Linked DNA regions of Gemmata obscuriglobus. The protein of the gene in region 2 interacts with the protein of the main gene of each other region in a pairwise test. Links are inferred from orthologs where the notes say so. Each region holds a gene or a part of one and is shown on either strand. Other genes may lie near its edges.

Region 1 (15,311 bases), 560 kb from region 2 along the record:
GGGAACGGCACGCGGCGGGCGTGCGCCGGATCGGCCACACCTCCGCAGGGTTCGCCTTCGATAATGAGGGACCGGTCCACAGCGTGTACGTGAACGACTTCGAGATCGCGGCGCGCACGGTTAGTAACGGCGAGTTCTTGCGGTTCATTGAGGATGGCGGTTACGACCGCCCGGAGTTCTGGCTCTCCGACGGGTGGGCGGCCCGGCAGCGGAACGGCTGGACCGCCCCGCTTTATTGGGAGCGTGACGGCGGCTCTTGGACGCAGTTTACGCTCCGCGGCCAGCGGGCGCTCAACCCGGACGAACCGGTGTGCCATGTAAGCTTCTACGAGGCCGACGCGTATGCCCGGTGGGCCGGCGCGCGGCTGCCCACCGAGCAGGAGTGGGAGGTCGCGGCCGGCGCGGGGCCGGTGGGCGGCAACCTGCTCGATTCGGGGCGTTTGCACCCCGCGCCCGGCGGCGCGTCCTTCTACGGCGACGTGTGGGCGTGGACGGCCAGCCCGTACACCGCGTACCCCGGTTACCGGCCCGCGGCCGGCGCGATCGGCGAGTACAACGGCAAGTTCATGTGCAACCAGATGGTGCTCCGCGGAGGGTCGTGTGCGACCCCCGCCGGGCACGTCCGGCCGACGTACCGGAACTTCTTCCCGCCAGACGCCCGCTGGCAGTTCTCCGGCCTCCGACTCGCGAAGGACCTCTCCGCATGACGAGCACCTGCGCCTCCCGACGGACGCACGATCAGTTCCGGGCGGACGTCCTTGCCGGACTGTCGCGGCCCCAGAAGCGGCTCCCGTCCAAATACTTCTACGACGCGGCCGGCTCGCAACTGTTCGACCGCATCACCGAGCTGCCCGAGTACTACCCCACGCGGACCGAACTGGCCGTGATGCGGGAGCACGCGGCGGCGATGGCCGCCCGGTGCGGGCCGCGGTGCCTGCTCGTCGAACTCGGCGCCGGCAGCTTGGTGAAGGTGCGGCTGCTCCTCGACGAACTGGTAGCCCCGGCGGGGTACGTCCCGGTGGACGTGTCCGGCGAGCACCTGCGCGGCGCCGCGCGGGAACTCGCCGCCGACTACCCCGGGCTCGGCGTTCACCCCGTGGTGGCGGACTTCACCCGGCCGTTCGAACTCCCGCCGGTGCCCGCGGCGCGGCGGGTGGTGTACTTCCCGGGGTCGACGATCGGCAACTTCGACCCAGCCGAGGCCGACGACCTCCTGGGGCGCGTCGCCCGGCTGGTCGGGCCGGGCGGCGGGCTGCTCCTGGGCATCGACCTGCGTAAGGACACCGCCGTCCTGGAGCCCGCGTACAACGACGCCCGCGGCGTGACCGCGGCGTTCAACCGGAACCTGCTGGTCCGCATCAACCGCGAGTTGGGCGCCGACTTCGACCCGGCCGCGTTCCGCCACCGGGCGTTCTACAACCACGAGCGGTCCCGGATCGAGATGCACCTCGTGAGCGCCGCCGAGCAGCGGGTGCAGATGGGCGGCGCGACGTTCGCCTTCCGCGCCGGCGAGTCGATCCACACCGAGAACTCGTACAAATACGCCCCGACCGAGTTCGCCCAGCGGGCCGCCGCGTGCGGGCTGCGCGCGGACGCGACCTGGACCGACGCGAACGGCTTTTTCGCCGTGATGCACCTGACCGCCGTACCCTGAACCTTTTCACGGAGATCGTCGTGCCGAAAGCAGTTTGGAACGGGGCCGTGCTGGCCGAGTCCGGGGACACGGTCGTGGTCGAGGGCAACCACTACTTCCCGGCGAGCGCGATCCGCGCGGAGTTCTTCAAGCCGAGCGCCACGCACACCGTCTGCGGGTGGAAGGGCACGGCCAGTTACTACACCATCGAGGTGAACGGGCAGCAGAACCCGGACGCCGCGTGGTACTACCCGGAGCCGAAGGACGCGGCGAAGGAGATCGCCGGGCGGGTGGCGTTCTGGAAGGGCGTCCAGTTGGAGTGGTGACGGCGCGATGTTTCGACTCACGGACGTGACCAAGGTGTACGCCGGGCGCCCGGCCCTGGGGCCGCTCGCGCTCGACGTGCCGGCCGGGCGCACGACGGTGCTGATCGGCCCGAGCGGGTGCGGGAAGTCCACGCTCGTCCGGCTGCTGGTCGGGCTGGTCGAACCGGACGCCGGCGCCGTCATGTTCAACGGCACGCCCGTCACGCCGGCCACGGCCCGCGCGGTGCGGCTGCGCACCGGGTACGTCATCCAGGACGGCGGGCTGTTCCCGCACCTGACCGCGCGGGGGAACGTGACCTTGATGGCCCGCCACCTCGGCTGGGACCGCACGCGGATCGCGGCGCGGGTGGGTGAACTGGCCGACCTCACCCGCTTCCCGGCGGACGGACTGGACCGCTACCCGCAGCAGCTCTCCGGCGGTCAGCGGCAGCGGGTCGGCCTGATGCGCGCCCTCATGCTCGACCCGGACGCGCTGCTCCTCGACGAGCCGCTCGGCGCGCTCGACCCGCTCGTGCGGGCGGACCTCCAGGGCGAGCTGCGCGACATCTTCCGGGCGCTCGGCAAGACGGTGGTGCTCGTGACCCACGACCTCGGCGAGGCCGTGTTCTTCGCGGACCGCATCGTCCTGTTGCGCGACGGGCAGATCGTTCAACAGGGGAGCGCGGCGGACCTGTGGCACCGCCCCGCGGACCCGTTCGTCACGACGTTCGTACAGGCCCAGCGCGGGCCGGAGGTGCCCGCGTGACGCGCCAGCTGCCCGCATTCGTGTGCGCGGCCCTGGCCGCGACGGTCGCCCTCGTCCCCGGTTGCTCGCCGGCGGCGCAGAGGCCGGTCGTGATCGGGTCGAAGAAGTTCACCGAGTCGGTGATTCTGGCGGAGATGGGAACGCAACTCGCCCGCGCCGGCGGGGCCGAGGCCCGGCGCGACGACCTTGGCGGCACCCCGGCGCTGTGGCTCGCACTCACGCAGGGCGACATCGACGCGTACCCCGAGTACACGGGGACCATCACCCGGCAGATCCTCAAAGACGACCCGCCGGACCTCGCCGCGGCGCTCGCGGCGCAGGGCGTCCGGATCAGCAAGCCGCTCGGGTTCCGCAACAACTACGCGCTCGGGATGCGGAAGGACGTGGCCGCCGCGAAGGGCGTGCGGAGTATCTCGTACCTGCGGCAGCACCCGGAACTGCGGTGCGGGTTCATTCACGAGTTCCTCGACCGCCCCGACGGGTGGCCCGGCGTCAAGCGGCACTACGACCTGCCGCAAACGGACGTGCGCGGGATGAACCATACGCTCGCGTACCGGGCGCTCGTCGAGCGGGCGATCGACGTGACCGAGGTGTACACCACCGACGGCGAGATCGCCCAGTACGACCTGCTCGTGCTCGACGACGACCGCAACTTCTTCCCGGCCTACGAAGCGGTCTGGCTATACCGCGCGGACCTGGAATCGCGGCACCCCAAGGCGGTCGAGCAACTGCGGCGGCTCGAAGGGCGCGTCACCGAACCGCAGATGCAGCGGATGAACAGCCTGGCGCAAGGCGAGCAGAAGAAGGACGAGCGCGAGGTCGCCGGCGAGTTCCTGACCCAGACCTTGGGGGTTACGGCCGGGGCAACGGCCGAGCCGGGCGACGGGACGCTCGCCGGGCGCGTGCTGGAGACGACGCGCGAGCACCTCAAGCTGGTGCTGCCGTCGCTGCTCGCGGCGGTGCTGGTCGCGGTGCCGCTCGGCGTACTCGCCGCCCGGCGGCCGGCGCTCGGACGGGTCGCGCTCGGCGCGACCGGCGTGCTTCAGACGGTCCCGTCGCTGGCGCTCCTGCTGTTCATGATCCCGGTGATGAAGTGGCTCGTCGACGAGGGGACGGGGCCGGCCCCCGCGATCGCGGCGCTGTTCCTGTACAGCCTGCTGCCGATCGTCCGGAACGCGCACGCCGGGCTGACGAGCATTCCCGCCCCCCTGCGCGAGTCGGCCGCGGCGCTGGGGCTCTCCCCGTGGGCGATCCTGTGGCGGATCGAGTTGCCGCTCGCGGCGCCGACGATCCTCGCAGGCGTGCGCACCGCGGCCGTCATCAACGTGGGCACGGCGACGCTCGGCGGGTTCATCGGGGCGGGCGGGTACGGGCGCCCGATCCTCCGCGGGATCGACAAGTTCGACGTACCGCTGATGCTCGAAGGGGCGATCCCCGCCGCGGTGCTCGCGCTGGCGATCGAAGGGCTGTTCGGATTGGTCGAGCGCGCCGTCGCTCGGCGGGGGTGAGCGTTCACCCGCCGACCGGGCCGGTGGTCGCTACAACAGCGTCGGCACCTTCCCCCCGCGAGCCCACCCCATGAAACACGTTCTTGCCGCGTGCGCGCTGGCGCTTCTCACCGCACCCGTGCGTGCGGCCGAGCCGGAGGCCAAGGAGTTCAAGGCCGACGGCAAGTCGCTCCCGTACCGGTTGCTGAAGCCCGCCGACGCCGAACCGGGCAAACGGTACCCGCTGGTGGTGCTCCTGCACGGGGCCGGCGAGCGCGGGAGCGACAACAAGAAGCAACTGGTGTGGTTCTGGAAGGACAAACAGCCCAGCGTTCTCACGCGCCCCGAAGTCGGAGCGGCCAAGGCGTTCGTGCTGATCCCGCAGTGCCCGGAGGGCAAGAAGTGGGTCGAGGTGCCGTGGGAGAAGGGCTCCTACACGTCGCCGGAGGTCAGCGAGCCGCTGAAACTCGCCCTCGCCCTCACGGACTCGCTCCTGAAGGAGCTGCCGATCGACCCGGACCGGGTTTCGATCGTGGGGATGTCGATGGGCGGGTACGGGGCGCTGGACGCCGTGCAGCGGCGGCCGGAGCTGTTCGCCGCGTGCGTGCCGATTTGCGGCGCCGGTGATCCCGCCAAGGCCAAGGACATCGCCCACGTCGCGGTGTGGGCGTTCCACGGCGACGCGGACACCGTCGTGCCCGCCAAGGGGTCGCGGGACATCGTCGCGGCGCTGAAGAAGGCCGGCGCGGAGCCGAAGTACACCGAGTACCCGAAGGTCGGGCACAACAGTTGGTCCCCGGCGTTCGAGGAAAAAGAGTTCTGGAACTGGATCTTCGCTCAGAAGCGCCAGACCAAGAAATGAGCCGCAGAGTGCGGCGCGCGGAACGGGCAAGACGGCTCGTGCCACGCACCCGAACGGCGGAGTTGTCAACGAACGCGATGCGACCGCGATCCCCGTCACGGTTTGCGGTTGCGTGTGTGCGATCCCACCGTACAGCGAAACTATCCGACCTTGCCGCAGTCGCTGATGGTGACCTTGGCGGATGTCTTCCCGCTCCGCGAGCCGACGGCCTCGATCTTCTTGACCACGTCGTAGCCCGTCACAACCTGCCCGAAAACGACGTGCTTCCCGTCGAGGTGTGGTGTCGCGGCGGTGCAGAGGAAGAACTGGGAGCCGTTCGTGTTCGGGCCGGCGTTCGCCATCGAAAGGGTGCCGCGGCCGAAGTGCTTGCCCGCCTTGCCCTGGAAGGTCTCGTCGTCGAACTTGCCGCCGTAGATCGACTCACCGCCGCGGCCGTCGCCGGAGGTGAAGTCGCCCCCCTGGCACATGAAGCCCGGGATCACGCGGTGGAACGACGAACCCTTGTAAGCCAGTGCCGCTCCGGCCTTGCTCTTGGTGCCGACGCACAGTTGCAGGAAGTTCTCGGCGGTTTTGGGGCACGTGTCGGCGAACAGCTCCATCTCGATTCGCCCGGCCGGCTTGCCGTCGATGGCGATCTCGAAGAACGCCTTGGGGTTCTTCGGGTTCACGGCGTGGAAGGGCTTGTAATCGTCGCCGAGGAGCCCCCCGCGCTCGGGCGCCGCGGAGCGACCGCCGTCGGCGTCCGGCCAATTTGTCGTACACGCGGGCAGAACCGCGACGCAGGCCAACAAAACGGCTCGACGCAGAAGAATCATGGGCCGGTGGGTCATGGCGACCTCCACAAACATCGGATCGGGGCGCTGCGCCCGTGAAACTGCGGCGTGTACTGCTGGACGGGAGGCCGGTCAAGCGGAGTTCAGTGGTTTCAAGTTCGGGCCGCGCAGCGATGTGCGGGTTCTCATACATGAACCCATCTGCGGGGGCGCTTTCTTGACGAGCCGCGACCGCCCGGGAGCGGGATACGTGGCACCGCTCCCGGGCGGTCGCGGCTCGTCAACAAAAGCGGCAGCATTACCAGGTACGTGTATCAGTGTGGCCCGCCTTGGGGCTCGGAGGTGCGTTGCGCGCCAACCGCCAGACCGGCCGCACGAGGAGCGGACACGGTCTTCGGAGCAACTGTTCACGGAGTGAGCGGATCACACTTAACGGCCGGTGCATGAAACGACTGGCCCCGGTACGACACCAGGGCCGGCCGGTTCCTCTGCGTTGTCTTGTGCCTTTTGCGGCCGATCGGCTCCTGGCCTTCAGTTCCGGCCGCGCGGGTCACCCCGTTGCGAACAGGAACTGCAAGATCCGGTCGAACCGGGCGCCCCAGGACGCCTCGTTGTGTGTCCCGCCCGGCACCTCGGTGTAGCGGCAAGGGTTCCCGTACCGCGCGAGCAGCGCGGAGAGCCGGCGCGTGCGGCGCATGGTCGCGGCGCGGCCCACGCGGGACGGGCTCTCGTGCTCGCCCACGTCGAGCCACACCCGGCACCCGCCCAGCCACCCCCGCGACACCGACACGTTCCGCAAGAAGTACTCGCGGTCCCACCACAGCGACGGCGACACCGCCGCGCACTTCCCGAACACCCCCGGGTACCACTTGCACAGGTGCAGCGAGATGAGCCCGCCCATCGACGACCCGCCGACCCCGGTGTGTGCCGGCCCGGACAGCGTGCGGTACGTCGCGTCGATGAACGGCTTCACCTCCTCGACCAGCAACCGCCCGTACCCGCGGGAGAGGTCGTGGTCGCGCCGCGGGCCGCACCGCACCGGGCCGTACTCTCGGAGCCGGTCCGGGGTGTTGGCCAAGCCTACCAGAATGACCGGCGGCACGCGACCCGCCCGGACCTCGCGCTCGGCCACCTCGTCGGCGCCCCACGGCACCCCGCCGAACGCGGTGTGCGCGTCGAACAGGTTCTGGCCGTCGTGCAGGTAGAACACCGGGTAGCGGCGGTCGCGCTCGGCCCCGTACCCCGGCGGGAGCCACACGCTGACCGTGCGCGCGTGCGGCAGGAACCGGGACCGGAAGTCGTGGTGGTAGTCGACGCTGCTCTGGTCCCAGCCGTTCACGTGGGCTTCGATCACGGGCGGCCCGTCGGCCCGGACCTCGCGCGGGAAGAACTCGTGCCCGCGGCCGTCGTTCTCGGCGTCGCGCCAGCGGCCCAGGGTCACGAGGAACCGGCCGCGGAACCCGTCGGGCAGTTCGAGCCGGGCGCGCCGCGTCCCGTCCCCCCACGGGTCGAGCGGGACGCCGGCCGCGGACCAGTCGCCGAGCGGCCCGTCCCCGGCCAGGAACGCCCGCCGCCACGGGGGGGTGGACTCCGGCACCCGCACCACGAACTCGACCATTCGCCCCTCGAAAGGTGGTTCCGCGCGCCGCGGTTCCGCGTATTATTCGCTCCAGGCCCGTCGCGGCGGAGTGTCAAGTCATGCCCGATCCGACTGAGATCGTATCGTCCCTGGTGGCGGCCGGGTTCACCCATCTGGTGTGGATTCCCGACAGCCACCTCGGGCGCTGGGAGCCGGCGCTCCGCGGTTCGCCGCTCGCGCCGGTCCGCGTGTGCCGCGAGGGCGAGGCGGTGGGCGTCGCCGCGGGCCTCATGCTCGGGGCCGCCCGCCCGCTCGTGGTAATGCAGTGCACCGGCTTCTTCGAGGCCGGCGACGCGGTGCGGAACGTGGTCCACGACCTGAAGCTGCCGCTCAAGCTTATTATCGGTGTTCGGAGCGAGCTTAACGCCCGTGCCGGTAAAAGTGCCGACAACTGCCCGCACTTCGCCGCGCGCCTGATCGAGGCGTGGGAGGTCCACCACGCGCGGTTCGACCCGTCAACGAACGACATCGCGCAACTCGCCCGGGCGGTGGCGGCGCTGGCCGGGCACCCGACCGCGTCCGCCCTCCTGTGGGCGGAATGACGCCGAATCGTGCGAGCTGTTTTCCGGCGCCGGTCCGCGGTGCCATCGGGTTGATATGGCGGAACGCGCGGATCGAGCGCGGCACGCGGCGGGGCTGATTCGTGATCCGGTTGGCTGTGTCTATTTCTTGTCGCTCAGGCAATGATGCCTGTGCAACAAAAACACAAAACCTGGTACTCGGGCCGCCGATTCGCTGGCGCGTCGCGGCCACTGGGGCGCACGACGAGAACAGGACTATTCACTCAGACGAACGGACGGTGATGCCGGTCCGAAAGATGTGCCGCGACATTGTAGTTTTGTCGGCTCTTCGCCTTCAATGCTACGCAGCCGGTTCGACCGTGACGCCGAGCGGGTGCCCGTTCTTCGTCACGTGCGGGTCCGGGCCGAACGACTTGATCTGATCGGCCTTCAGTTCCGCCACTTCCAGCGCGCCGATCCACACCGCGACTTTGCCCTGCGTGTGCGCCTCCAGCATCAGTTCGACGCACTTCTCCACGGTGTACCCGAACACTTTGCGCAGCACCGTCACGACGAAGTCCATCGTGTTGGTGTCGTCGTTGTGCAGCACCACCGCGTAGGGCGGCTGGCGGCGCGTGCGGGTTTCGGTCTCCTCTTCGGGAACGACGTCCGGGGTGGGCGTGGCGTTGGCCATGAGTCCGGTCTCTCGGGAGCGGGCGGTAACAACGGTTAGTATACCCCCCTCGCGCGGCGCGTGGAAGTGCGCTGCCGGCCCCGAAAGTACGGTCGCCAGCCGTACCGTTGGTCCGTCCCGTCGTTTCAAGCTGGCACAGTCGTGACGAGATCAATGACGTGATCGGAGGTTACACCGCATGCTGACGCAGGCGGGTGGCGCACAACCAACGAACTTGAAACGACTGGAATCGCCGGGCTCGTTCCCACGGGTGAGCGCGGCGTCACGCCCCAATATGAACCGTTCGACCGCCCGGCGGCGCCTGCACGCACGGCCCGCAACGGGGCGAACAACCGGGAACCTCGGGAGTTGTTACTTCGTCAGGAGACGGAAGTCGTGCGCGGCGTTGGCGGCCGGGTCGTAATCCACCTGAAGGGCCGAGTTCCGGTTGTACTTGGGCGGAATCACGTTCACGGTCTCGTCGCGCATCGTCCCCGGGGCGGCGTCCGGGTCCGGCACCCGCCGCCCGGTCTTTTGCTCCGCGATGATCTCGACCCGGTACCGCCCGGCCGTCGGGCCGCGTTCGACCGGGATCTCGTACTGCCCGTCCCGGACCTCGCCCTCGGCGCTGATGCCGTTGGTGAGGGCGAAAAAGCGGACCTTCCCGGTCGCGAGCGGCGTCCCGTCCACCGAGACGGTCCCGCGCACCGGCCCCCGTTTGGGGGCCGCGTCCCCGCACCCGATCAGCGCGGCCAGAGCGACCGCGCGCCACACACCCGCACGCATCAGAAGTCCCCCAGCACTTCGCCGCCGGCCATGCTGCTCATGCCGGCCCAGGTGGCGAGATCGACCGAGTTGCGGACGAACCGCACCGAGCCGTCGCACAGGGCCACGCTCACCCCGCCGCTGTGCCGGCTGCGGCTGCCCATGAAGAAGTTCAGCGAGTCGGCCGTGGACCGGATGCACGGCCACCCCTGCTGCGGGTTGTCGATGCACTGGCCGTAGTCCCCGGACGGGCTGTTCGGGGTGATGCGGGCCGAGATCTCGTAGCACCCGGAGTCGTTGTTCCAGATCCGCCCGCGCCGGTCGGTCAGGTCCCCGGAGTGGTCCCGCGGCGGCTGGAGCATCTCCATCAGGCACAGGGTGTTGCTGGTGCCGTCCGTCATGTCCGTGAACCTGGCGCCGAACTCCAGCCAGAACGGCGAGCGGCCCGCGGTGCCGACGTTCAGCGGCGCGGGGTTGCTGGCCGGTCCGCCCTGGTCGAAGAACGCCCACCGCCCCCAGTTCACCCCGTAGTTCCCCTTGTAGTCGTTGGTCGGCGACCACGGCTCCTGGGTCTGGTCGGACGGGCACTGGAACAGGGTCAGCTTCTGGGACCGCGCCAGCGTGTTGTTGGCGTGGTTGAAGTCCTGGGCCTGGTCGTAGTTCTTGTACAGGGTGTCCTGCTCGATGTACGGCAGCACGTCGGCGACGAACGGCTTGCGCTTTTTGGTGCTGAGCAGGCCGGTGACCGGGTCGTTCCCCTGGCTGCCGATCGGGAAGCGGCCGTTGGACGACTCGCTGTTGTGGCACGCGAGCGCGAGCTGTTTGAGGTTGTTCTGGCACTTCATGCGGGCGGCGGCCTCGCGCACCTTCTGCACCGCGGGCAACAGCAGCCCGATCAGAATGGCGATGATGGCAATGACGACCAACAGTTCGATCAGCGTGAACCCGTAGCGCGGGCGGGCGGTGGGCATGTAATAGGTTCCGAGCGGATGGAGGTAGGCGCAGCACCAAGCGGTTGGGCGGGCGGCCGTGGAGTGCTCCGACGGCCCGTGTGGGTGGAGAGTATTGCCGCCGCACGTTCGCAACACAAGCAGAAATGTTCCGCCGCACAACCGAATCACCGCGGCGCCCGGAGAGGAAGGCGGTGGGCCGCGGAATACGCGCCCCGGTTGCCGATCGGCCCGGCGGAGTGGCATGGCGCCGATTGTCCGGGGTAATCCGGGCAAAATTTGCGGGCCGGAGGCCAGTATGCCGGTGCCGTAGTTTACCGCGAGTGGGCAAGAGGTAGGCTGAACGGAGCGGAGCCGCGCGGTCTGATTCACCATCTGGTTGAAGAGTAACCGCTCGGCCGGACGTCGGTTGCACCCGCCGGTGTCAGCCGGCGGGTGACGCTACCAATTACCGATACTCGTCGATCGGACTTGGTATGAGTACCCCGTTGCGGCCGTTGCTCCGAGTAGACACCTGCGGCCGACCGCACCGTCCCGCGGCCCGCCCTTCGTTCCGGTCCGGTGCGAACATGAAGAGCTGGTATCTCGTCCCGGTGCTCGCCCTCGCGCTGCCCTTCGCCCCGTGCGGCGACGTGCTCGGCGGTCCCAAGTCCGATCCGCTCGGGCCGAAGGCGTACCCGCCCGTTTACGTCCCGGCGGAGGCGCCGCACGGGTACCTGTACCAGCCCGCCGCGGACCTCCGCACGGTGCCCCGCGGCGACGCCGTGAAGTACGCGCCGCAGGCGGGCGATGTGCTTCTGCTGAGCGACCCCGATCCGCTGTTCACCACTCTGTACGTAATCGCCCGGAGCGGCCGGCCGGGTCACTCGGCGGTGGTCATTACCATGCCGGACGGCCGCCTGGGGGTGCTGGAATCGGGGTTCAGCTTCACGCCGTGGACGCGGATCACCCCGCTGGACTACCGCCTCAACCTGTACTCCGGGCACATCTGGGTGCGGCCGCGCCAGGAGCCGCTGACGGCGGAGCAGGACCGCGCGCTGACCGAGTTCGCGCTGGCGGCCGAGGGCGGAAAGTACGACCTGCGGAAGTTCGGGATGCAGCTCACGCTGTTGCGGGCGCGGAACCCGCTGGTCACCCGGTTCGCGGGGAAGCCGGTCGGCCCGGGGCAGAAGTACGTGTGCGTGCAGATCGTGCTGGAGGCGCTGGTGTACGCGGGGCTGATCGACGGGGAGACGGCGCGGCCCGGGGCGACCTATTCGCAGGACCTGTTTTACGACCGGTCCCGGAACCCGTACATCGACCGGCACCCGCCGCTGGCCGGGCGCGGGTGGGGTCCGCCGCAACTGTGGACGCCGATTCCGGGCACGGCGCTGCGCGGGCAAGACCGGCCGCAGCCGCCGAACGCGTGGCCCGGCCCCGGCGGCGCGTACCGGGTCGATCCGATCCCGGTCGCCGACGGCCAACCCCCGGTGCCCACGGTTGTCGGGTACGTTCCCGGCACGCCGGATCTGACGCTCCCGACTCAAAGCCCCCCGCGCCGCATCAGCTTCTTGGACCGCCCGTATCGTATTTTCTCGCGCCGCTGACGGTTTACCTGACGGCCCGAACGATGGGCCGGCGGCGTTGATCCAGGTGAACGGGCTGCAGCCGTTGGGGCAACCATTCGGCCTCACTCGCCCTGGTGCGCTTTGTCCAGGCTGCGCCAGAGGTACCACAGCGCAACGCTGCGGTACGGCTGCCACGGCTTCGCCACCCGGGTGAGCTTCGCCGGGTCCGGTAGCTTCCGGAGCCGGAACAGGTTCTTCACCGCCACCTTGATCCCGTAGTCCCCCACCGACAGCACGTCCGGCCGCCCCAGCCCGAATAGCAGGTACATGTCCACGGTCCAGGGACCGATGCCCTTGATGACCGTGAGCCGCTCGCGGATCGTGTCGTCGTCCAAGCCGGCGATGCTCGGCAGCAGGTCCGGGTTGGCCCGCGCGTGCTCGACGACCGCCCGGAGCGTCCGCTGCTTCGGGCCGGACACCCCGCACTCCTTGAACTCGGCTTCCGACAGCGCGGCGAGCTTGTCCATCGGCATGATGCCCTCACGCTGCCACATCGCCAGCGAGGTGCCATCAGCCGGATGTGGCCCCTCCGGCGGCGGGTTCACCGCCCGCGCGAGCCGGTTGTAAATCGACTCCGCCGCCTTCGTCGAGATCTGCTGACCGATCACGCACCGCACCAGCAGCGTGAACGGGTCCTCGCCGCGCGGCATCAGCAGACACGGCCCGACGCGGCCGATCAGCCCGTTCATGACCGGGCACGCGGCCGACAGGTGCTCCCGGGCCTGTTGGTAGAATGGTGTGGACATGCGGCCAGTATAACGGCGTGCGCCGCGAGATGCGAGCCAAAGTGTCCCGATCGCGTTCGGCGACCGGTGCTTGAGAACGGACTGCGGAATGAACTCCGCTCTGGGTAACACTGCGGCCCGAGGCAAGGGTGGGTAAGCACCAACACTCGATGGGGGGGGCAAGAGGATTTTTGACAGGATTTACAGGATAAACAGGATTTCAAGTTGATCTGTCTCCATCCGGCAAATCCTGTCGATCCTGTCAAAATCTGCATTCGTAAAAACGAACATGCGATCATCCGTCCGTTTCGCCCGCGTCTCTTGGCGGGAACGCTCGCATCCAGTCACCTGAACCGGCTGCGAGCGGGCGAATGGCCGGTCACCAATCGGCAAGGATTTCACCGCCGGCCGGGGTCACGGCCCCCCAGTACACGGGGGACGCGATCCCGGTCGCGAGCAACCGCACGCTCCCGTCGTAGAGCGCCACGTACATCCCCTCCCGGTGCGGCGACTGCGCCTGGTCCCGGTCGCACGCCGTGCGGGCCGGCACCGGCGCGGCCTGGAAGGTGACCTCCGGCGGCGCGAACATCACGCCGGAGCGGGCGCCCGTTGCCGGGCGGCTGTACGGCGGGTTACCGGCGGTGTGCGGGTAGTAGTCGAGGTAGCTCGTGGCCACGGCGGGGAACGGCCCGCCGTCGGCGAACGTCGCCCGGCGGACCCGCAAGTCGCCCCGGCGGAACAGGGCGTACTTGAAGTACACGTGGTTCACCCCGCAATCGGAGGCGTAGTGCCCCGCAAAGGCGATCGTTTGGGAGAAGCCGTCGGGCAGCGCCGCCGCTTGCAATGCCCCCTCGCGGAACACCTGCGCGTTGGCCGCGTAGCTGGACAGGCCGGCGTCGAGCGGGCCGAACTGCAACCCGACACTGGGCGGCACGCCCCCCGGGAACGTCGGCGGCGCACCGGCCCCCAGCGACAGCGTCGGGTCCGATGGGTCGAGGAAGGTCGGGATGACCGGCGCGGACGGCGGGTCGTCGACGGCGTCCCGCGCGTCCGCGAGCAACTTATCGGCCGCAGCCGACGCATCGAGGTACGGCAGAACCGCGACGAACAGCGAGCGGCCCGCGTTGGGGCTGCGCTCCCCGCCGTTCACCGCCGGCAGCCGCTCCCCGGACGCGGACGAGAAGTTCAGCGTCGCGAGCTGGATCTGCTTCAGATTGTTCTGGGACCGGAGCCGGGCGGCGGCCGCGCGCACCTTCTGAACGGCGGGCAGCAACAAGCCGATCAGCAGCGCCAGAATTGCGATCACCACCAACAGCTCAATTAACGTCAGACCGCCGCGCGTCCGTGAATGCGACATGAATCACTCCTCCTGCGAAACGGCGGCCGGGCCGTGCGCCCAACCGCCGGACGGGATCCATCCTCAAGGCTGCACGGCAATTCCCGTGATTGGGGCACTTGCCACATCGAACGAAGCGTCACCGGCCTGGGGGTTCTTCTTCTTGAAGGTGAAGACGGCGTAAACGTCATAGGTTCCCGCCGTCTTCACCGTTTCGTCCTTGAGTTTCCACGTGCCGTTACCGTAGTCGACGATGATAACCGGGGACGGCGCGGTTCCGCCAGCGGAAGGTGAGAGCCGCAACTCCGCCGCAATGATGTCGAACGTGGGAGGGAGGTTGACAGTCCCTTCGGCACTGATGACCAGCTTGCCGCCCTTTGCGCTCGTCGTCGTCACAGAGAAGCCTGGATGTGGCGACTGCTGCGCAACGGAAATAAGTGAACAAGATGCCAATAGCACAATAGAGCAGACCAATTGCCGACAATAATTCATGTCGAACGCTCCATTCTTGTGACGGGCCAGCTGCGATAGTCGCCTCAAAATCAACGCCTCCCGGAGTAGTGTAAGCTGGCCAATCGTGCAGAACAAGCCGATACCAATGAAGCAACAAAAACTTCACACTAACGCATTTAAACGTGTTAATCCATTGCAACTGGTTCACGGCGAAGCTCGCTAACCCGAGTCTTCCGAGAACGGCGGCGCACTTCAGGCAGGAAGCACGTCGGGTTCGAGCGGTCGCGCAGTACACGCTCGGCCCGGCGCGCCGGGTAGCCCTCCTCGTGCCGCCCGCGGGCGGCACGAGAAGACGGCTTTGCATGTGACCCATGCCCGCTCGGGTTGTCCCGGGGCCGCGGCCTTTACGAGAGGCGGCCGATGGCCGAGCGAAACAGACCAGGGAAGCCGTCACCACCGCTCCGACGCGCGAGCATCCGCTCGCCGGTCGCTTTGGGCCGAAGCCCTTCTGTCATCAGCCGGGGCGGCACGGCACTCAATCAACGCTGTGCGCCTGCTCGGGAACGGCGACTCACCACGCTGGCGCAGGCGAGATCGCTGAAAACGGTCATCGGTCGACCTCCGGTTGCGTTCCGCCGCCCCGCTCGGCTTGAGGGGCCATGATAGCTGAAGCTCCTGCGATCTTGTCGCGTTCAGTATCAGGGCCGCTGGAGGGACGGGTCCAACCGATAGCCCCCATGTTCGGGCCACACAGGTCGGGATGAGCGGTGCGGACGGCGCTTGAGGGTGAGGTGCAACGGATGGCAGCGTGGAGAATGGGGCGCCGACGGGATACTC
Region 2 (15,216 bases):
CCGGTGCTTAGCGATCGCTTCCGCGACGTCTTCGGCAATCCCTTTCGCTCTATCGCGGTAGCCCGGGAATGGCTCACCTCGGACGTTCGCGCCCTGGCCGAAGGCATTTACGCCGAGAGAGCCTTTGACGGCCTCCCGATTCTTGCAGATGCACTTCAAGAAGCCGGCTGCGACAGTGAGGACCTTTTGAACCACCTGCGCGGCGAAGGGCCGCACGTACGGGGCTGCTGGGCGCTGGATCTGGTGTTGGGTAAATCGTAGCCGACATCAGTCGGCTTTAGCTGCGAGGCCCGGTTGGGATAGTCGCACGCGGTGCCCGATCGCCGCCGCGAAAAGCGGGCGGCGCCCACTCGGCGCAAGCACACCCTTTGAAACGCGTGCGACCTGCGCATCTTTGGTCTTCACTTCAGAGGCGGCGTAGAGCCTTCGGGTGTGACCAGTGCCGGTGCGGCGCCGGCTTCCCCTTTGCTCTCAGGGAGGAGAGCCGGTTGCTCGGGCGGCGGAACGGCCGTTACGGCCGCGGCGGCCACATCCGCCGTTTTCCGCCCGGCGCGCCAGGCCTTGAAGCCTTTCCACATCATCGGAAGCACCGACAACGCGATGACCACGACCACGACCTTGTCGATCTGCTTCGCCCAGGTGAAATCGGGCTTGCCGAGGAGCTGCTGAACCGGCGGGTCGGCCAACGGGATCAGGTAGTAGCCGAACAGGATCATGCTGAAGATCCAGCCGATTCCGCCGAACACGTTGTACGACAGGAACGTGCGGAACTCCATCCGTGTGGCCCCCGCCACCACCGGCACGAACGTGCGGACGATCGGGATGAACCGGGCGATCACGATCGTCTTCCCGCCGTGCTTCTCGTAGAACGCGCGCGCGCGCTGAAGGTACTCCTGCTTGAAGAACCGGCTCGACGGGCGGTTGAAGATCGCCGGCCCGGTCTTCCACCCGATCCAGTAGCCGACCGTATCGCCGACGACGGCCGCAACGCTGAGCGCGATCAGCAGCGGCCACAGGTCCCACCCGCCGATCTGTGCGACGATGCCGACGACCACGAGCAGCGAGTCGCCGGGGAGCAAGAAGCCGATGAGCAGGCCGGTTTCAGTGAAAACAATCAGCGCGACCGCGACCAGCGCCGCCCAGTACACGCCCGCCGGTTCCAGCGCCGCCCGGAACTTCTCCGGGTGGCTCAGGTTCCGCGGGTCCACCAGCGTTTTGGTGATCTCCCAGACCTGCGAGAAGAACTCTTCCATGTCGCGTGATGTCCTGTGAGGTGCGAACGGCAGCGGTCGGGGGCAAACGACGGGGCGTGCGCGGGAGGCACCGTTTGTCTCCCGCGCACGCCCCCGCTTCGGACTTCACTTCGCCTTCTTGCGGAGCAGCTTGAGAACCACTTCGTCCCGGCCTTCGCCCTGATACGTGAACCCACCTGCGGCTCGTCAAGAAAGCGGCAGTATTACCGGGCAGGTGTATTAGAAGTCCTCCGGGCGTTCCTGCCCCCGCCACGCTGGGCGAGGGTCAGAAACGCGACGGCGGTCGGCGGGCGCACGGCTCGGCCTCCGGTGAAGTGAGGCGCCGGGCGCGGGCGGTCACTTCTCGGCCTTCTTGAGCTTCAGCACGATCACGTCTTCGTCGGCTTTGAAGCTGTCGTCGGTGGGGAACAGCTTGGGCCGGTCGCCCTTCTCGGTGAACACCAGCGTGAGTTCGCCCTTCTCCAGCTTGTAGATGCCGGGGAACGTCTTGCCCTTCTCCGGGCCGTCGTTCGGGACCAGGTCGATGGTCGCGAGCTTGTCGGCCGCGCCCAGCTTGACCTTCGCCACCTTCTTGTCGTCCGGCCCGAACGCCATGACCAGTTCGTCGCCCTTGATGGTCACCGTGGCCGTGTCGGTCAGCTCCTTCGGCGCCGCCTTCCCGCCCTTCTCGGCGGCCGTGACCTTGTACGTACCTTCGAGCTCTTTCAGCCCCTTCTCGTCCGCCGCGGCGGTCGTCAGCGCCAGGACCAGCACCGCGAAGGCGAGCACAAGGTGTTTCATGAGCGTCGATCCCCGTCGTGAGGGTGCAGAAACCATAGCCAACAGTCTACGCCACAGCGCGCGGCGCGGAAATGGGAAACGGGCGCACCTTGACCGCGCCCGCCGGGTGCCGTTACAACGGAACGGTTCCTTTCGCCCGGGCGGACCGGCGCCATGACAGACGAGTTGGCCGAAGCGCTGGTCACGCTGTTCGAGCGGCTCGGCCCGTACGCGCAGACGGACCCGCACCTGCGGGCCGCGGTGCAGGGGTTGGGCCGGGCGGTCTCCGCGTGGGCCGAGCAACTCGCACCGCCGACCGCTTCCGAGCCAGTGACTCCCGCCCCCGCTCCGTCCCCCCCACCGCCCCCGCCCGCTCCGCCGGTCGTGATCCCTTCCGACTTCACGCTCGCCCGCCCGCCCGAACCGAGCCGCCCGTTCTACCAGGACGAAGACGGGCACGGGGTCACCCCGGTCGAGCCGGCGGTGGTCGCCCGGCGGTGCCGGCTGAAGGCCGAGGCCGCCCGGGTGGTCGCGGCCCGCAAGCGCGGGGAAGCGGCGGCGCACGACGACCTCGTGCGCCGGGCCGGCGCGGTGCCCGACTGCGACCTGTGGATGCTCCACCCGGGGGACTACGTGGACGCGCCCAAGGCGTGGGACGACCTGGGCGGGGCGTTCGCGGTCGGCGCCGAGGCCGCGGACCTGCTCGCGGCGCTGGAGGGGCTGCCCGAGCCGCTCGCGTCCCGGCACCGCGAGCAGGTCCTGTACGCCGCCGCCGAGGCCCAGGCGCTGGTGTGGGCCGGCGTCCTCGACGTCCACCGCCGCGCCGACAACGACCAGATCCACCTGTTCATCCATGTTCGCGAGCGCGCCCGCGAGCACCGGCTGTACATCAACCGGTATCTGCGGAAGGAGGACCGCGTTTCCGCCGACCGGTGGCCGGAACTGCTCGCCCGGCTGGCGACGCTCCGCGACCTGCTCGCCGACGCCCGCAGCAAGGCCCGCAGCCGCGAGAAGAGCCTCACCAACCTGAAGTACAAGCTCCGGAAGATGGCCGCCGCGCCCGCGGCCGCGACCGGCGACTGGCCCCGGGTGCTGGAACTGCTCGAAGAGGTGGTGGCGGCCGGGGTGCCGCCGAGCAACGTCGAGGTGCGCGAGCTGCTGTTGCCGGTGCTCGACTCGCTGCCCGAGGACCTGGAGCCCGGGCCGCACGCCGAGCGGGCGTTCGCCGCGGCGACCGAGTACCTGGCCACCCGCCCCACGCCGGCGGAACTGCTGGGGGCGGAGCCGCCGGGGGCGGAGGTGCGCGCCGCCGCCGACCTGCTCCGCGGCCGGGAGCTGGTGCTGATCGGCGGCGTGGAGCGGCCTGCGGCCCGCCGGGCGCTCGAGGCCGCACTCGGTCTCAGCCGGCTCAACTGGCTCTCGACCCGGCCGCACGAGTCGGTGACGTACTTCGAGCCCGCGGTGGCCCGCCCGGCCGTGGCCGCGGTGCTGCTCGCGATCCGGTGGTCCAGCCACAGCTACGGCGACGTGAAAGATTACTGCGACAAGTACGGCAAGCCGATCGTGTACCTGGCCGCCGGGTACAACCCGAACCAGGTGGCTCACCAGATCCTCGCCCAGATCGGCGAGCGGCTCCGCGCCCTCGGCCGCACCGGGTAGAGGCCAGACGACGTGTTCACCGCAGAGTGCGCGAGAAGGCGCAGAGAAAACCGAGAGGAAATGTGCGTGAGAATCACGTCCACGCGCACAGCGCGAATGCTCTTCTCCGGTTTTCTTCTCACTATTCTTGCATTTCCTTCGCGCCCTCTCGCGTCCTCTGCGGTGAACACGTCGTCCGGCCTCCATTCTCGGCTACGACTTCAGCACCCCGATCTGCTTGCCGACCTCGGTGAAGGCCGCGATCGCGCGGTCGACCTGCTCCGGGGTGTGCGCGGCGCTCACCTGCATCCGGATGCGGGCCTGGCCGTGCGGCACCACCGGGTAGCTGAACCCGATCACGTAAATGCCGCGCTTCAGCAGCTCGTCGGCCATCTTCGTGGCCACGGCGGCGTCGCCCAACATCACGGGCAGGATCGGCGTGGGGCCGGGCTTGATGGTGAAGCCGGCGGCCTCGAGCCCGCCCCGGAGCTTCGCGGTGTTGGCCTTCAGCTTGGCGCGCAGGTCGGTCGCCGACTCGGCCAGTTCGAGGGCCTTCACCCCCGCGGTCACCAGCGCCGGCGGTACGCTGTTGGAGAACAGGTACGGGCGCGACCGGTTGCGGAGCCAGTCCACGATCTCGGCGCTCGACGCGGTGAACCCGCCGCTCGCGCCGCCGAGCGTTTTGCCGAGCGTGCCGGTAATCACGTCGATGCGGTCCAGCACCCCCAGCTCTTCGGCCCCGCCGCGGCCGGTGGCGCCCAGGTGCCCGGTCGCGTGGCAGTCGTCGATGCCCACGGCGGCGCCGTACTGGTCCGAGAGCTGGCAAATGTCGGGGAGCTTCGCGAGGTCACCGTCCATGCTGAACACGCTGTCGGTGAAGATCAGCTTGAACCGGCACCCCTTGGCCTCTTCGAGCTTGGCCTTCAGGTCGGCCATGTCGTTGTGCTTGTAGCGGAACCGCTGGGCCTTGCAGAGCCGCACCCCGTCTATGATCGAGGCGTGGTTGAGTTCGTCGGACAGGATCGCATCCTGATCGGTGAGAAGCGGCTCGAACAGCCCGCCGTTGGCGTCGAAGCACGAGATGTAGAGGATGCTGTCGCCCTTGCCGAAGAACTTCGCGATCCGCTGTTCGCCCTGCTTGTGAACATCCTGCGTGCCGCAGATGAACCGCACGCTGGACAGGCCGTAGCCCCATTCCTTGATGCCCTCCTGCGCCGCCGCCACGATGTCCGGGTGGTTCGCCAGCCCGAGGTAGTTGTTGGCGCAGAAGTTGATGACGTCCTGCCCGTTCACCGTGATGCCCGACATTTGCGGCGAGGTGATGCGGCGCTCGGCCTTGTACAGCCCCTTCGATTTGAGGTCCTCAAGCTGCGTGCGCAGGAAGGCGTTGATGTTATCGGCCGGCATGAAAAGGCTCCGTGTTTGGAGCCGGTATTTTAGTGGGCGGGCGTTCCGGCACCAGAACCGGACCGCTGTCGCGAACGGGCGTCGAAGCACTCCGGTCGGTTCAAAAGCGGCACGTGGCGGGCGCCGAATCGGACCAAGCCTGGTTGATACGCAAGTTGTTCGGTGCGGGATTCGCGGTGGCGACCCACCCCCGGCCCCTCCCTGAAGGGAGGGGAGCTTGGCTGATGCGTCTGGTGGCGCTCGACGCGCAAGGCGTTTCGGACGTGTCTTCCTTCCCCTCCCTTCAGGGAGGGGCCGGGGGTGGGTCGCCACCGCGAATCCCACACCGAATACGATCCCGCGAAACAGTCACTCCTCAACCGGATTTGGCATCAGTCCTTTGTCACCGGGCGGAGCAATCGGCACGCGTAGCGCCCCAGACGGATCAGCAGCACGCGGTTCAGGTAGCCGGTGGTCACCTTCGCGCCCACCTTACCCACCACTTTTCCGACCACGCCCGCGCTCACGCTCACGCCGACCGTACTCATCGCCTCGTTGAACAACTGGTCGTACTGGTCTTCCGCCAGCTTCTCCCACTCGGTCGCCTGGCCCGCGAGGTAGGCGTTAAAGAAGGTCCGCCCCATCAGCACCGCCGTCCCGGTGCGCCCGGCCCGCAGGTTGTACAACTGGCACAGCTCCGAGAGCATGGAGAACGTGTAGAACAGCGTCGCGCCGGAGTCGATCATCGCGTTCGGGGCCACGGCCGTCAGCACCCAGATGCGGCTCGCCCAGTACCGGGCGCGGGCCTCCGCGGCGGCGTCGATCACGCTCTGGAACTGGTCGCGGAACCGCGCGAACCACTGGTCCGACGAGGCGAACTTGTCGTGATCGAGCAGCTCCGCGCGAACCGCCTTCAGCCGCGCGACCGCGTCGGGCGTGAGTCCGAGCTTTTCCAGGGCGCGGCGGTCCCTTTCGGTGTCGATCGGGTAGGTCTTCAGGTACGTCTCGATCTGCGCCCGCGCCTCGTTGGTGCGTGCCGCCGCGAGCCACCGCAGCCGGGTGCGGTTCGACAGCTCCTTGATCCCCTTCACCCGCAACTGCCGGTTCTCGCGCAGCCGCACGTACAGCACGAGGAACCGGACGAACGCGTACAGCACGCAGCACCCGAACAGCCCCAGCCCGGCGTACCCGACGTACTGCGCCCACTCCGGCTGCGCCGCCAGGGCGTGGAGCAGTTGGGCGGTCTGGTTGAACAGGAACACCCCCAGCACCCCGGTTACGCCGAGCAGCGCCGCGAGCGCGATCGGCGAGCCGAACCACCCGAGCCAGCCGAGCCCGGTGGGGTCCGAGGTGAGGAGCAGTTCCGCCTCAGCGACATCGCGGGCGGCCTGCTCGTCGTCGAGGAGCTTGAGCTGGGCGAGGTCGGCGCGGCTCAGCTCGGTGAGGTCCGCGGGCACCTGGGGCGGGCGCCCGAGTTCCGTTTCGCCCGGGCGCAGCTCGAGCCCGTCCGCGCCCTCGGGGGCCGACGGGCGCGTCGGTGCGGGCACGCGCCCGGGGGCGAGCGCGGCGCCGGGCACGCCGATGCGGAGGTCGTCGTCTTCGGACTGCATCGTTCGATCCTCGCGTGAAGCGGTGTCCGGCGCGGCACCATTGTACCCGACTTGCGGGCGGGCCGGAACGGACCTACATTGAGCCTCTCATTCAACCGGAGCCGCGGACGCATGAACACGCCACCGACCACCTTCAAGCCGATGACGCTCGCGCTCGCCGGCGCGGGCCTCGCCCTGACCGCGCTGCTCCCGCTCGCGTTCGCACAGGCGCCCGCCGAGTACCGCGTGTGGAACGCCAGCGTGATCGGCGCGCTCGCGCTCTTCGCGGCCGCCCGGCTCGGGCTCTGGCAGGGCCTCGCGCTCACCGCGGTGGCGATCGCGCTGAAGGACCTGGGGCTGTACCTCACCACCGCGTGGTGGGAGCCGTACCCGCCGTCGTGGCTGTACTTCGCCGGGTACGCGCTGAGCGGCTGGGCTCTGCTCCGCCGCTCGCCGTCCGTGGGGCGGGCCGTCGGGGTCTCGCTGGGCGCCAGCGTGGCCTTCTTCTTCGTCAGCAACTTCGTGAGCTGGCTCGAACTGGCCCTCCCCTATGAGCGTTCGCTCGGCGGGCTGTTATCTTCATACGCGGCCGGGGTCCCGTTCTACCGCGGCACGCTGCTGGGCGATGTCGGGTTTGGCGCGCTGTTCTTCGGGGCACACGCGGTGCTGGCTCGGGCTTACTTCCCCGCGGAGCGCGTCAACGCGGCCCCGGCGGCACACGAGGCGGAGGGGAACTGGTGAAATACGCGGCCGTCATTGAGTACAGCCAGGATCAAGAGCTGGTGGGCACGCACCGCCCGGCGCACCGGGCGTACCTCGCGAGCCTGATCGAGAAGAACCAGCTCTTCGCTAGCGGCCCGACCGAAGACGGGTACGGCGCCCTCATCGTCTACGAGGCCGACTCGCCCGAGGCGGTCGAGGCCCTGATGAAGGCGGACCCGTTCTTCGCGGCCGGCGTGTTCCTGAAGTGGACCGTCCGCCCGTGGAAAATGGTGCTCTTCAACCCGAAGCTGGCACCGCAAGCGTGAACCGACAGTGAGGCCCGATATGTTCGATGCCGCCATCGAAAGGGGCACACGCGAGTTGTGGTGGCGTCACGAAACCCACCCCCGCGACCTGCTAGAGTTCCTTGAAAATCGCTGCCAAGGCCGGAAGTGGCGCCTCTTCATGTGTGCGTGCGGGCGCCGCTGTTTGGACCAAATGCCCAGCGCGGTATTTCGAAACGCCGTTGCCACGAGTGAAGCTTACGCAGACGGCTTCGCGTCCACTGAAACGATGTCGGCCCTCGCCCACGACGCGAGCCGTGAGCTACAGCGATACTACGATCAAACAAAGCCGCATTGTGCGGGTAGCGTTGCCATTGAGGCGGCATCCCTGGGAGGTGCTTATCTCTTCGAATGCACGGTGCGTCTGATCGACTTCGCAGCTTGTATTACGGAGAACGAGGCTCTTGAAAATGCGGTCCAAGCGCAACTCGTCCGCGACATTTTCGGCAATCCATTCCAGCCCGTGGTGTTCCACTCAGAGTGGCTGACCTCTACGGTTCGCGCACTCGCGCACGGGATGTACGAGTCTCGCGACTTCAGCGCGATGCCGATCCTCGCCGATGCACTGCAAGACGCGAGATGCGAGGACGGTGCCATCCTCGACCACTGCCGCGACCCGCACGGCGTCCACGTCTGCGGGTGCTGGGTGGTTGACCTCGTACTCGGCAAGTCGTGACGTTACGCTTGTGGTGAGGAGGCGCACCGATGAGCACCAAACCGCCATCAACAGGGGTCCGCACGTTCCGGTTCAACTGCGAGCAGTACCACCGGCTCGGCGCGCTCGGCTTCTTCGACGGGAAGCGCGTTGAACTGATCCGCGGTGAGATCGTCGAAATGAGCCCGATCAACTGGCCGCACCAGCTCGGCAAGATCAAACTCACCCGGGCACTCGAAGCCGCGTTCACCGGAATCGGGTGGATCAACGAGCAGGGGCCGCTCGCGATCGGCGATTCGGAGCCGCAGCCCGATGTTGCGGTGATCGCGGGCCAGCCCGAAGACTACGCCGACCACCCGCGAACCGCCCTGCTCGTCGCCGAAATCTCGGACACGACGCTCTCCGAAGACACCACAACGAAAGCCGAGTTGTACGCGACGGCCGGGATCGCGGACTACTGGGTGCTGGACGTGGTCGGTCGCGAACTGCACGTGTTCCGCGACCCGCGACCGCTTCCGGCGGGGCTCGGCGCCACCGCGTACCACGCGCACCACGTGTTCGGCCCTACCGATCGCGTCAGCCCGCTCGCCGCGCCGGGCGCGACGATACTCGTCGCCGACTTGCTGCCGTAAGTGACCACATTGAGACGGAACTGCCCACCACGTCCCCGCGGGTGCGACGCACCCGCCGACGGCCCTAATTAGAAGCAGAGACGGAATGAGCGATATCGATCTCGCGGTGACACGCGCGAAGGCGCTGGAAGGGCTGCTGGAAGCGATCGGCGCGACGGGGAAGGGCCTGCACGACAAGGTCACGAGCGTGCAGGCGAAGTTGCCGCAAACGCTGGTGCGTAAGATCCGGTTCGTCGCGACCGTGCGGAACAAGATCGTTCACGAGGCGGATTACAAGCAGATCGACGACCGGGCCGGGTTCGTCCGCGCGTGCGACGAGGCCGAGGCAGAACTGCGGGCGATGGCCGCGCCGCCGCAGGTTATTAACAAGGGATGCTTCGCGCTGGTAGTGCTGTTCGCGCTGACGATCGGTGTGTTGTGGCGGGTGGTGTAAAGCGAGCAAGGCTTGGCGGCCCCAAGGCATGGGGCCGCCGAGCGTTATCTGTTTAACAAGCTCAGCCCTGCAAGTGAGCTTCGAGGAAGTAGAGCGACTGGTCGATGTCGCGTGACACTTCGGTGAACAAATCGGCCGTGTCCTTATCACCGAGTTCATCGGTCTCGTCGATGGCCTCGCGGACCGTCTTACCCAGCGCCGCGTACCGGTCGGCGAGCGCCGCGACCACGTCCATCGACTTGTACACCCCGGCCGGGAACTCCGCCACCCGGCTCGACGCGGCCGCCTGGCGTGTTGTACCGGTCGCGATCCCGCCCAGGGCGGTCACCCGCTCGGCGAACTGATCGACGTGCCCTTCCAGCAACTCCGCCAGTTCGTCGAACAGCTTGTGCAGGCCGATGAAGTCGCGGCCCTTCACGTTCCAGTGCGCGTACTTGGTCTGAGACATCAGGTCGAACGTGTCCGCGACGTGCTGGTTCAGCACCGAGATCAGTTTCGCCCGGACATCGGCGGCGAGGTCGATGCGGGTCGGGTACGGCGGGGCGGCATCGGCCTTCTTGGCGGCGGTGTTGGTGCTCATCGGTCGATCTCCTGCGGAAGGTACGTTGATCCACCTGACACGGGGAACTACCAGCGGCAGGTGAGAGCCTAACGCACGATTCAACCGATGTATAGCAACGGCCGTGCCGATGTCACGGCCGGGGGACGGCCGGCGGGACGAACGGCAGCGGCGGAATGTCATCGAGAATGGTCGGCGTGCCGGAGGGCAACGGCGGCACGCTCGGCAGCGGCGGACCTGGTAGCGGTACGGGGAGTTGCAGGTCCGGGGCCGGCACCGGAAGCGTGCTCGGCAGTGCCGGCACGGGCGTCGGCAGCGAGTCCGGTACCGGCAGCGGCGCGAACTTCGCGCCCGAATCGCTTGGTCGCGGCGGGTCGAACGGCTTGATGACCGGGAGTTCCGGTTTGGGCAGCAGCGCGACCGGCGCCGGCTCGGCGGGAGCGCTGACCGGCGGGCGGTTCTGCGGCACGGCGGAGCGGGGTGCGGCCGGCTCGGGTGCGACCGCGGTTTCGGTCGCGTACCGGTAGCCGAGCTGGTACTCGCGGGCGGACACGTCGGCCCCGGGCGCGGGGGGCGTCGGGCCGTGCGCGCGGCGCTCCGCGTAGCCGTCAATGAACCCGTCCCGGAACTCGTCCGAGAACACCCGATCCGGGTGCCGGTCGCGGACCGTGGCCCACGCCGTCCGGGCCTCGCGCCGCGCGTCCCGGGCGAACAGGGACCGGGGCGCGGCGTCGTGCCGCAGCGCCCCGCAGCCGGTCAGCACCGGGACGAGACACACCGCCCACACCACCAACGTCCGACCCATGGCGACCTCTCGTTCAAGGGGCACACGGCGCGCGTGCCCGGCGCCGCACCGGGGCTCCGGCGCGCCTGTGGCTCCCGAATCACGCGCCACCCGCCTTGAGAAGGTGAACCTGTTCTAAATCGGCCGAACGTAGCGATCAGATTCAGTGACCGGGGGAAATTCCGCGCCTGCGCCGGTTGCGCCGTCCGCGTCGTGTGGCAGAGTTGGCCCAGTACGGATGGCGGCGCCGGTTGGCGCGAGGGGCGGGCAAACGAAAGCGAACTACTCAGCTTGATTCGCTGCCCCCCGGCCCCGTAGCGGTCGATGAGTGCGACACCGGTTCGATCCATGGCACCGGCCAACCGCCTCTGATTTACAACCTTGAGGAGCAACTCACATGGCGAAGGCAGCAAAGAAACCGGCGGCCAAGAAGGTCGCCGCACCCGCCAAGAAGGTCGCCGCGCCCGCCAAGAAGGTCGCCGCGCCCGCCAAGAAGGTCGCCGCACCCGCCAAGAAGTCGGCGGCCAAGAAGGTCGCCGCACCCGCCAAGAAGGTCGCCGCGCCCGCCAAGAAGGTCGCCGCGCCCGCCAAGAAGGTCGCCGCGCCCGCCAAGAAGGTCGCCGCGCCCGCCAAGAAGGTCGCCGCACCCGCCAAGAAGTCGGCGGCCAAGAAGGCCGCACCTGCCAAGAAGCCGGCCCCGGCTCCGGCCCCGGCTCCGGCCCCGGCCCCCGCGACTGACACCACCGCCCCGGCCCCGACCACGTAAGTGAGCGTCGTTACGAACGCGCGGGGGGCGTCCGGGTAACAACCCGGACGCCCCCCGCGCGTTCGGCATTTACCGCTGAAGGAACCGGTCCAAAAACTCATAGGCCGTCTTACGCGCGTCGGCCGGGAAATCGTGGCCGGCGTCCGGGTAGACCGCCCTCAACCGGTCGGCGGCGCCGAGCGTTTTGTACACCGGCTTCGCCGCCTCGATCACGTCCCGCACGCCGCTCACCTCGAAGTTACCGTCCTTCTCCGGCGCCACCGCCAGAAACGGCCGCGGCGCAAAGCTGACGACCACGTCGGAGAAGTCGAAGGGCACCTTCTTGGGATCGCTGCCGAACTCGGACGCGATCTTCGGCATGTACCGGTCGCTGGTCCAACCTTTCAGGTTCCCCTTGTAGTACTTCTCTAAGCTGCAGAACCCGCAACTGGACACGATCACCTTCACGCGCTCGTCGAATGCGGCCGTGAACATCGCGTTGTGCCCGCCGAGTGAGTGGCCGATCGCCCCGATGCGGTCCGCGTCCGCCTCGGGGAGCGATTGCAGGTAATCGACGGCCCGCATGTTGTTCCAGATCGCCTTCATCGTGCCGGACTGGTAGTCGCCGCGCTTGAACGCCGCCGGGAAGTCGTACTTGTACTCGCCGAAACTGGGGTAATCCGGGGCGAGGCACACGTACCCGCGTTTCACAAGGTGCAGCGCCTGGGCCTTGCTGTCCTGCTTGCCCAACCCGACGGGCTCATCCTTACCGATGGCAACGGTCTGGTGCAGGCACAGTACTGCGGGCGCCCTCCGCTCTCGCGTCGCACCGGCGGGCACGAGGAGCCACGCGGGCACGCGGTCGCCTTTCTCTGTCGCGAACGTGACTTTGCGCCGCACGTACCCGTCCAGCTTCTCCTCGCTCACCACCTTCGGGTCGAGCGGCACCTTGCGGTCGGCGCCCGGCAGCGGCCCCATCGCCCGCTCCATTTTCTTGCGCAGGGTGGCACGGTCGGGAACCTCGTCGGCCCCAGCCCAGTCGGACAGCGATAGTAGGAGCGAAAGAACGAGGAGAATGCGGGGCATGGCGTCTCCGCGTGGGAGTGATACCAGGTCCAGTAATTTCCATTTTGTCAGGTGTGCGCCACCCGCCGGCTGACGCCGGCGGGTCGAACTGACACCCCGTCGAGCGTCCACTCTTCAACCGGGGCTGGCATGATGAGCGGAGCCGGAGAATGGGGAGAGAAGAGCCCTTTTCAGCCCGTCCGCTCCGCACCTCATTCCTCGCTCTCTCTCCCGGCGCGTCGCGAGCGCGGCTTCCTGGCCGCAGCGCGGGCGGCGCGGCGGGCCTCGGCGACGAGCGCGAACAGGACGTGCGGGTTGGGCACGCCGATCACGTCCGTCAGCGCCCACGGGAGCCATTTGCCGGACTGCTTGACGCTCAGCTTGCCCTGCGCGACGGTGAGTTCCTTCAGATCGCGCCACGGGAGCAGCTTGCCGCCGTGCCGCAGGCCGGTGAGGTCCAACTCGAGTTCGCCGAACTCGAGCCGCTCGCCCGCGAGAAACCGGTCCCGCGCCCGCGGCCACAGCGCGGCGAACGAGCGCGTCTGCACTTGCGCGGCCAGAGTGTCGTAGTCGGTCAGCGCCGGGCCGAAGTGCGCCTCCACCCCGTCCTCGCGCACCACCGTGAGCCCCCCGTCCCACAGCTTGAACGTGGGCACGTCCACGGACAGCCAGCAGGCGAGCGGCTCGCCGCCGTCGTCGTAGGTGTACTCGGCGTCGTCGGCCCGCTGAACTTTTAAATGGACCCGTTCCACCTCTGCCCACGGGAACGAGTCCACCTCGCCGCGCCGCAACCGCAGCAGCCCGGTGGGGTACACGAGCACGTACAGCCCGCGGTTGCGGTACATGTGGAGCAGCAGCGACGCCCCAGACAGGGGCAGGAACACGAGCAGCAGCAGCTCGACGTGCCCGAACGTAGCCGGGCCGTGGACCCACCACAGATAGTTGGCGACGGCGCCGTAGACGAGCAGCGCCACCCCGAGCGACAGCTTGGTAAAGAACCGCGCGGGGCTGATGCGAAAAAACGCGTCCGGGTCGCCCAGCTCGGTCACTGCCCGCTGGAGGTGGTCGTCGTCCGGCAGGTCCATGCGGCCCTCGGGGTGGTGCGCCCTCACGTCTCTATAATACGGTTCCCCGTCCGCCGTTGGGAACGCGAAGCCGTTCGGAACTCCCGGGCGGGGGCGAACAGGCCGCGTCCGTCCCGAGGTTCCGTCGATGCTCGTTGTCATGCAGTCCCAAGCCACGCCCGCGCAAGTCGGCAAGGTGGTCGAGGTGATCGAGGCGCAGGGGCTGACCCCGCACGTCATGCCCGGTGCGACCCGCACCGCCGTGGGCATCACCGGCAACACCGGCGCCGTCGACAAGTCCCTGTTCGAGGTGCTGCCGGGCGTGGAAGAGGCGATCCGCGTGACCAAGCCGTACAAGCTCGCCAGCCGCGAGATGAAGCGCGACGACACCGTGATCCCGCTCGCGCAGGGGGCCGTCGGCCCGGCCACGTTCACGCTGATCGCCGGGCCGTGCTCGGTCGAGTCCGAAGCGATGATGCTGAAGACCGCGGAGCACCTGGTGTCGCGCGGGGTGAAGTTCCTGCGGGCCGGGGCGTTCAAGCCGCGGAGCAGCCCGTACAGCTTCCAGGGGCTCGGCCTCGAGGGGCTCCGCATCCTGGCCAAGTGCCGCGCCGAGACCGGCATCGGGATCGTCACCGAGCTGATGGACACCGAGTACGCGGGCGCGGTGGAGGAGGTGGCCGACATCATTCAGATCGGCACGCGGAACATGCAGAACTTCTCGCTGCTGAAGCGGGTGGGGCAGTGCCGCAAGCCGGTGCTCCTCAAGCGCGGGATGAGCGCGACGCTGGACGAGTGGCTGATGGCGGCCGAGTACATACTAGCGGGCGGCAACTACCAGGTGATCCTGTGCGAGCGCGGGGTGCGCACGTTCTCCGACCACAGCCGCAACACGCTCGACCTGTCGGTGATCCCGCCGGCCAAGGCGCTGTGTCACCTGCCGGTGTTCGTGGACCCGAGCCACGGCACCGGGAAACGCGCGTACGTGCCCGCGATGTCGCTCGCGTCGCTGGCCGCCGGCGCCGACGGTCTGCTCCTGGAGGTCCACCCCGACCCCGACCGGGCCATGTCGGACGGCGCCCAGTCGCTCGACTTCGCGGCGCTCGACGCGCTGCTCGCGCGGCTGAAGGCGCTGGCCCCCGCCTTCGGCCGGACGGTGTGACGCTCAGCCGACCCCGTACCCGGTGTGTGGGCGCACCTCCGGCGGGTGCTCGGCGAGAACGATGTCCCCTTTCGGCACCCCGGCGCGCACGAGTTCTTCCGCGATCGGCCGGTCGGTGCCGTCGTACCGGACCCAGATCTTCCCGTCGATGATGTCGAGGTGGAACATCACCCCGTGCACGCGCCGGCCCCCGTCCCAGCCGAAGCGGACCAACTCGAAGTGATCGAGAACGGGGTCGAACACGACCTCGTACCGAATGCTGCTTCCCGGTCGCGCGAGCCAGCTCGCGTAACCGTCCAGCACGTGACGAACGGCTCTGCGGTAGCCTGTCAGCTTATCCATCGGACCAGCCCGCGAGTGACCGGGTCGAATACGCGCGCCGTCACCCGGCCGCGAGTTGGAGCGTGCAGCCGTTCGGCAGGCACACCACCACCGCCTCGCCCGGT

Evidence for each region.
Region 1: the proteins of dps (region 2) and GobsT_RS01725 interact in binary tests that used the Escherichia coli proteins (3 or more experiments, as listed by UniProt). The link is inferred for Gemmata obscuriglobus from one-to-one orthologs.

The regions. Positions count from the first base shown.
Region 1 is NZ_CP042911.1:387,980-403,290, forward strand. Bases 6,994-9,820 are described here. They hold GobsT_RS01725 (ATP-dependent Clp protease adaptor ClpS), read right to left. Parts: upstream 8,660-9,820; coding sequence 8,327-8,659; downstream 6,994-8,326. Other genes in these bases: GobsT_RS01715 (alpha/beta hydrolase), read right to left, coding at 6,994-7,444; GobsT_RS01720 (hypothetical protein), read left to right, coding at 7,525-8,007; GobsT_RS01730 (hypothetical protein), read right to left, coding at 9,011-9,424; GobsT_RS01735 (DUF1559 domain-containing protein), read right to left, coding at 9,424-9,820. In the rest of the region: ergothioneine biosynthesis protein EgtB, read left to right, coding at 1-707; egtD (L-histidine N(alpha)-methyltransferase), read left to right, coding at 704-1,654; GobsT_RS01690 (DUF427 domain-containing protein), read left to right, coding at 1,675-1,959; GobsT_RS01695 (ATP-binding cassette domain-containing protein), read left to right, coding at 1,967-2,704; GobsT_RS01700 (ABC transporter permease/substrate-binding protein), read left to right, coding at 2,701-4,212; GobsT_RS01705 (carboxylesterase family protein), read left to right, coding at 4,283-5,053; GobsT_RS01710 (peptidylprolyl isomerase), read right to left, coding at 5,194-5,721; more of GobsT_RS01715, read right to left, coding at 6,377-6,993; more of GobsT_RS01735, read right to left, coding at 9,821-10,374; GobsT_RS01740 (hypothetical protein), read left to right, coding at 10,923-11,939; GobsT_RS01745 (DNA-3-methyladenine glycosylase family protein), read right to left, coding at 12,023-12,706; GobsT_RS01750 (DUF1559 family PulG-like putative transporter), read right to left, coding at 13,065-14,042; GobsT_RS01755 (hypothetical protein), read right to left, coding at 14,106-14,417. UniProt on the Escherichia coli protein: Involved in the modulation of the specificity of the ClpAP-mediated ATP-dependent protein degradation.
Region 2 is NZ_CP042911.1:943,756-958,971, forward strand. Bases 8,213-10,944 are described here. They hold dps (DNA starvation/stationary phase protection protein Dps), read right to left. Parts: upstream 9,972-10,944; coding sequence 9,453-9,971; downstream 8,213-9,452. Other genes in these bases: GobsT_RS39325 (hypothetical protein), read left to right, coding at 8,213-8,347; GobsT_RS03965 (Uma2 family endonuclease), read left to right, coding at 8,377-8,958; GobsT_RS03970 (hypothetical protein), read left to right, coding at 9,044-9,391; GobsT_RS03980 (hypothetical protein), read right to left, coding at 10,084-10,755. In the rest of the region: GobsT_RS39320 (hypothetical protein), read left to right, coding at 1-261; GobsT_RS03925 (DedA family protein), read right to left, coding at 402-1,253; GobsT_RS37460 (TIGR03067 domain-containing protein), read right to left, coding at 1,590-2,033; GobsT_RS37465 (hypothetical protein), read left to right, coding at 2,187-3,671; kbl (glycine C-acetyltransferase), read right to left, coding at 3,864-5,057; GobsT_RS03945 (DUF697 domain-containing protein), read right to left, coding at 5,429-6,646; GobsT_RS03950 (DUF6580 family putative transport protein), read left to right, coding at 6,758-7,366; GobsT_RS03955 (YciI family protein), read left to right, coding at 7,363-7,653; more of GobsT_RS39325, read left to right, coding at 7,673-8,212; GobsT_RS03985 (hypothetical protein), read left to right, coding at 11,132-11,500; GobsT_RS03990 (alpha/beta hydrolase family protein), read right to left, coding at 11,570-12,565; GobsT_RS03995 (DUF6585 family protein), read right to left, coding at 12,757-13,629; aroF (3-deoxy-7-phosphoheptulonate synthase), read left to right, coding at 13,757-14,770; GobsT_RS04005 (XisI protein), read right to left, coding at 14,774-15,112; GobsT_RS04010 (hypothetical protein), read right to left, coding at 15,153-15,216.